DNA from 2 places in the Natranaerovirga pectinivora genome. Region 1 is predicted to be linked to the other one. Evidence: predicted binding sites of a transcription regulator. Region 1 holds the regulator's gene; the other holds the start of a gene.
What was found. The regulator Rex, encoded in region 1, represses fermentation and respiration genes when NADH is low (regulators of the CRP and FNR family bind a similar motif). The targets are predictions, from matches to a motif close to ATTGTTAANTANTTAACAAT.
Positions count from the first base shown of each region.

Region 2: a site for Rex is predicted at 1,432-1,451, ahead of EDC18_RS03525 ((2Fe-2S) ferredoxin domain-containing protein). Genes of this name have one in related genera too.

Region 1 covers NZ_SMAL01000003.1:31,654-34,874, forward strand. Annotated here, with positions in the region: gene EDC18_RS04985 (NAD(P)H-hydrate dehydratase) at 1-712, opposite strand, end outside; gene acpS (holo-ACP synthase) at 709-1,083, opposite strand; gene EDC18_RS04995 (hypothetical protein) at 1,080-1,691, opposite strand; gene EDC18_RS05000 (redox-sensing transcriptional repressor Rex) at 1,829-2,482, opposite strand; gene abc-f (ribosomal protection-like ABC-F family protein) at 2,620-3,221, shown strand, end outside.
Region 2 covers NZ_SMAL01000002.1:214,580-217,800, reverse strand. Annotated here, with positions in the region: gene EDC18_RS03530 ([Fe-Fe] hydrogenase large subunit C-terminal domain-containing protein) at 1-1,144, opposite strand, end outside; gene EDC18_RS03525 ((2Fe-2S) ferredoxin domain-containing protein) at 1,131-1,385, opposite strand; gene EDC18_RS03520 (signal peptidase II) at 1,578-2,018, opposite strand; gene EDC18_RS03515 (putative polysaccharide biosynthesis protein) at 2,148-3,221, shown strand, end outside.

The DNA of each region.
Region 1 (3,221 bases):
TTGCTTCTCTTTTTGGTAATTTTTGGAGGGCATTTTCATCAAAAGTAAAATGTTTAAGCATTCTAGAATCATAAGCTCTCTTAGGAAATCCTATATCTACTATATTGGTTTTTGAAGCATATAATGTGCCAGGATATAAAACATTACCTAATTTATTAAGTCCAAAAGTTACTGTCAAGTTTGCTTTTATCGCAACTCCAAGAACTTTTCCACTTTTAGAACAAATTCCTGAGGGGATATCCACAGAAATTACAAACTTATCTTCATTATTAACACACTGAATAGTGTCTTTATAATGCCCAATTACCTCTCGCGTTAACCCAGTTCCAAAAATAGCATCTATTATTAAATCTGATTCACTAATATACTTCTTTAGTTGATCAGCATCATATTTGTCTACTTTTATATTTAAGTTCTGTAATATTTTTAATTGCATAGATGTTTCTTGTGTATAATTTTCACTTAGTAACATTATGTTAGTACGAATCCCTTTGTTACCCAATAATCTGCCAATAGCTAACCCATCTCCACCATTATTCCCGGAACCACAAAGTATAAAGACTTTTTCGTTTTCAATATGCTTTCTTTTTAATATATGGTCTACAATTCCCAGGGCAGCCCTTTCCATAAGTACCATAGATGGTATTCCTATTTCTTTTATGGTATAAGAATCAATTAATTGCATTTCCTCTCCAGTTACTAATTTTATCATAAGTCACCTTCTCCAATGGCAAATGCTACAACACTTTCTTTATTATGAGACGTAGATACAAAGAGAGTCTGTATTCCTAATTCTTTTTGCAACTCTTTGGCTTTACTGTATAAAAGGACATAAGGTTTACCTAAAGAGTCTCTTAATACTTCTATATGTACTAATTCAATTGCTCTAAAACCTGTTCCCAACACTTTTGAAACAGCTTCTTTTATGGCAAAATTACTTGCAATAGTAGTAACAGACCAATTTCTTTCTATAAATAGATTAATTTCTTTTTCTGTAAAGTATTTATTTACAAAACTTTTGTTTCTAATTGCTTTTTCTATTCTAGAAAGCTCTATGATATCTGTTCCTATCCCTTTTATCATTCTTCATCACCATAATCATCATCAAATAAGTTAATTATTTCAAATCCTAATAAATCATGTAAGTATGTATACACTTTTTGATTTTGTTCTTCTTTTTCTTGTTTTATAATTATGTTTTCTTTTAATTTGCTTTTAGTTTCTTCAATCCATTCATTTAACTTCACTATTTCTTTTTTGCTTTTCTCCATATCATTATAACATATATTAACGCTAACTTTTAGAAGTTCTTCATTTGTCTCTTTTATTTTGTGTGGTAACTCATCTAAAATCATTTCGTATTTTATAAGTTTTTCATTTATTTCATCTATGTATTTTTTGCTTTTTTCCATATTTTTAGACGCATTTTCATCTTTTTTTTCAAAGGCCTCTGACATATTATTCATTATTTCTGAAACGAATTTTTTCTTTAGTAACGTATATTCTTTAAACTCTGTATTCACTTTCCCTTGTTCTTGAATAAGTTTGTTTAATTTATTTTCTAATTCTACTATTTTTTTAGGTTTATTATTACTTGGAAACAGCTCATGCCATCGGTTATCTAGGGTTAGTAGAGGCACTTTCTTATTTATAGGTATATCAATAGTTTTTTTATGGTTTAAAAATAACATCATCATCCCTCCTTATAATCTATTATATCTTATTTCATATATCTTACTATGAGTTATATGAATTATTTAAATAGGAATTCACCCATCAAGAAAAAGAAGGTATATCCACCTTCTTTTATTTGTACGCACACTGTATTTTATTTTTGTTGTTTTTTCTTTTTCTCTTTTCTACTTATGGTATAAGATAATGTCATCAAACTATCTAATAAATGTACATTTTCTACTACTACATCCTTTGGTAAGTTTAAATCGATAGGAGCAAAATTCCAAATCCCTTTAATCCCTGCTTTTACTAAATCACTTGCAACTTTTGGTGCTTTTTGTTTTGGTAAAGTAAGGGCTGCTATATGAATATTGTTTTCTATAACAAAATTTTCTATTTCATCTATATCTTTAATTTCTAATCCTCTAATTTCTACACCTACGAGTCTTGGATTAACATCAAAAAGTCCTTTAACAATAAATCCTCTTTTTTCGAAATCTGTATAATTTGCCAAAGCTTGTCCTAGATTACCTGCTCCAATAATAATAACATTGTACTTATTTTCTAGTCCTAATATTTTACCAATTTCTTTATAAAGATGCTCAACATTATATCCATAGCCTTGTTGTCCAAAGCCTCCAAAATTATTCAAGTCTTGTCTTATTTGAGACGCTGTTACTTTCATTCTTTCACTTAACTCTTTAGAGGAGATCCTTACAACATCATTTTCTAGTAAATCCCCTAAATACCTATAGTATCTAGGAAGCCTTTTTATTACTGCTGTTGATATTTTTTTTTCTGGTAACATGTTGGTCACTCCCTCACTATTGTTTCCTTTAAATTATTATATTATTTTATGAACATAAAGTCAATTATAACCTTTTCATTATTCACTTTGAATGGTATCATATACTATGACAAAAGATGAATTATGGAGGTTTCAAAATGATACTTGCTTGTAAAAACATCAGCAAATCTTTTGGTATTACACCAATCTTAAATAATGTATCATTTCATATAGAAAAAGGAGAAAAAATAGGCTTAGTAGGCGTAAACGGTGCAGGAAAAACAACACTGTTTAAAATACTATCAGGTCATATAACTCCAGACGAAGGTCAAATTATCATACCTAATCAAATTAATTTGGGGTATTTATCACAAGAACAAGATTTAAACTCTAATAGTACAATTTATGATGAAATGTTAGATTCAAAAAAGGACATTCTTGAACTAGAAATAAAAATTAAAACGGTTGAAAAGAAAATGAAAGAAGCTACTAGTACTCAACTTGAAACCCTTATGAATGAGTATGCTAAATTACAACAAAAATTCGAAGATTTAGACGGCTATAGCTATCAAAGTGAAATTAGAGGGGTTTTAAAAGGGCTTGGATTTGTTACAGAAGATCACTCTAAGACCATAAACACCCTCTCTGGCGGGCAAAAAACACGAGTTTCTTTAGCAAAACTATTATTAATGAAACCTGATTTAATACTCCTTGATGAGCCTACAAATCATCTGGATATGAATTCTATTAGCTGGCTAGA
Region 2 (3,221 bases), on a different contig from region 1:
GGCAGGTATTATAACCACAAGCACCACAATTAAGTTCATCAATTAATTGATACTTTCCTAATTTTTTTAATATTTTATTTAGAGTTGATTCACTTATTTTCTCTTTTTCTTTTTTCTGACTTTCAAAAGTTCTCTTTAACTCATTATCTGTTAAGAAATATAAAGGTTCATTTCCTTTATTTTTGTTTGTTATATATCTTTTAAGCTTCTGCTTTCTATTAAATAAACCAACACTATTTTTAGGTATTGCTGGACCACCTATGCAACTTTCATTACAAGCACTGATTTCTATAAATACTTTAGATAAAGATTTGTTTTTTAATTCTTCAAAAACACTTTTAGAATTACTTAGTCCTGTAATTGATAAAATATCATAGCCCTTATTAATTAGACAGTCTCTTAGACCATTGGCTATGCCACCAACTATTGGATAGCTACGTCCGTTATCTTCACCATTATACCCCAGTACCTTTTTTTCATAATTATCGCCTAAATATTGATCACTGTCTTCAATCCACCCTACAACCTCTTCTAGTGTTAGTACGGCATCAATCATTCCTGCATTATATTGATTGAGAGCTTCACATTTTTTACTAATACATGGTCCAATAAAAACCGTCATTGCCTCTTTTTTTTCTTTTTTAATCGCTTTTCCGTGAGCAATCATAGGGGATACAAAAGGCAACATGTATTCAATACTTTCTGGATAATGTCTTTCCACAAGCAAATTTATTGTAGGACAACAACTGGTCACCACATAATTAGGGTTATTTTCTTCTATGTAATTAGCGTAAGCTTTGGTTATATATTCTGCACCTATTGCTGTTTCTTCTACTGAAGAAAAACCCAACCCCATTAACTGTTGAATAAATGTATTAGGTTCTGTAAAAAAGCCTGCAAAAGATGGTGCCAAACTACCAATCACTTCTTGTCCTTTGTCAATAGCTTCTTTAACAATCTCTATATCACTCTTTATGTGTCTAGCATTTTGAGGACATACGACAAAACATTGTCCACAAGCAATACAAAGGTTTTCATCTATTTGTGCTTGATTTTCATTAAATCTTATAGCTTTGATAGGACAAGTTCGTAAACATTTATAACAATTTCTACAGTTAGCAGATGCAAAATTAAGTATTCTCATATGACACCTGCTCTCTAATAGCATAAAAAAAAGCATTTACCTTGTTTGGTTCAAGTGAATATATTTTATCTTGATTAACTTTTACAGATACAGCCTCTGTACAATGACCTAAGCAGAAAGCTGCTTTAATAGTAATTTGATCTTCAAGAAAAGACTCCTGCACCAAGCTTTCTATTTTTGATATAATTTCATAAGAGCCCTTTAGATGACAGGCGCTTCCAACACAAACTTCAATAACCATAACCAATCCTCCCAAAAAACCAAATACATTATTTTTAGTATAAAATATAGTTAATTTTTTGTCAAAGTTTTTTCAAATTACTTCAATAATTTTCAACGTTTATATACGAAGATTTCCTAGTCTATAAAAAAAGACAATCCTAGAAACTCTCCTAGAATAGCCCTTTTTATTATCTCTATTATACTTTATATTTTATTTATTTCTTCCAAATAACAACAATATAATACATCCTATAAATATAAACATATCCCCCAAGTTAAAAACTACTTTTTTTAAAGATTTAAAAGAAAAGTAATCAATTACATGGTTTCTTTTTAATCTATCATAGAAATTACTTAATGCCCCTCCCATAATTAAAGCTAATGCAAATTTTGTCACCGCATTCCCTTTAAATATAATAAGTTTCAAAAGATATATCATCATGGAACCAATTGCAATGATATTAGCTATAAACAAATATTGGGGCTTTTCCTTAAAAATTCCCAAAAAAGCACCTTTATTATAGCATTTCGTTAGAATAATATTCCCATTTAATATATACTCATCTTTATGTAATGCTCTGGTTTTATCCATCTTGACTTTTATAACTTGATCCAATACAAATAATAATGCAATTAAAAAGATATATATCATCTCGTAGTCTCCTTACAATTAATTTTTCTTTATTTACTTATCTTTTATCATACTGAAATAAATACATAATGACAAGCCTATTAGAATATATTTCTCTTAAATAGATAGAAAAAGCATAGGCGATTGTATATGAAAAGAAACAAAAAAGATTCCATCATTAAAGGGGCTATTATATTAACTATTGCAGGGCTTATTACTAAAGTTATAGGATTCTTATATCGAATATATATGTCTAATCTTATCGGCTCTGAAGGAATGGGGATATTTCAATTAATTTTTCCTGTGTTTATGATTTGTTATACCATATGTTGCTCTGGATTGTTTACTGCTATATCAAAACTTGTAGCTGCACAAAGGGCTTCTAATAACACTAAAAATATGTCCCGCATCATCAATACAGCCACATTTATAACATTGGTTTTATCACTAATACTTTCTATCATTATATACGTATTTAGTGAATTTATTAGTTATAATTTATTAAAAGAACCTAGAACTTTACTTTCATTAAAAATCCTTGCTTTTACAGTTCCATTTACAGCTATAGGCTCCTCTGTTAAAGCATACTTTTATGGTTTAAAGAAAACCTTTATCCCTGCTAGTTCACAATTAATTGAACAAATTATAAGAGTTGCTGCTGTTTATTTGTTAGCAAGTACCTTTATTCCTAAAGGATTAGAGTTTGCTTGTGCTATGGCAGTAATAGGTATGGCATTAGGAGAAATAATCACTTGTTTCTATGTTATTATTTCTTATAGAGTATCCATAGGAAAAAACACTGAAGAGAGATGCTCTAATTATAATTCTTACAGAAAAATTGCCAACAATATTGCAACTATTGCCATCCCTCTAACAGCAAATAGGGTATTGATTACGATTTTATCTAGTGTAGAAACAATCTTGATCCCTTCAAGGTTACAACTATTTGGTATGACCCATTCTAATGCTCTAAGTTTATATGGTATGTTAACTGCAATGGCAATACCCTTGGTAATGTTTCCTTCTGTCTTTACAAATTCATTATCTCTCCTGCTCTTGCCAGCAGTTTCTGAAGCCAGTGCCGCAAAGAACAAGAACACCATCAAACATACAACATCAAAGACACTACAGTATTCCTTACTTATAGGTATTATTAGCACATGTATTTTTATTGTATTTGGTAAACCAATGGGCACGCGAATATACAATGAGCCCTTTGTTGGA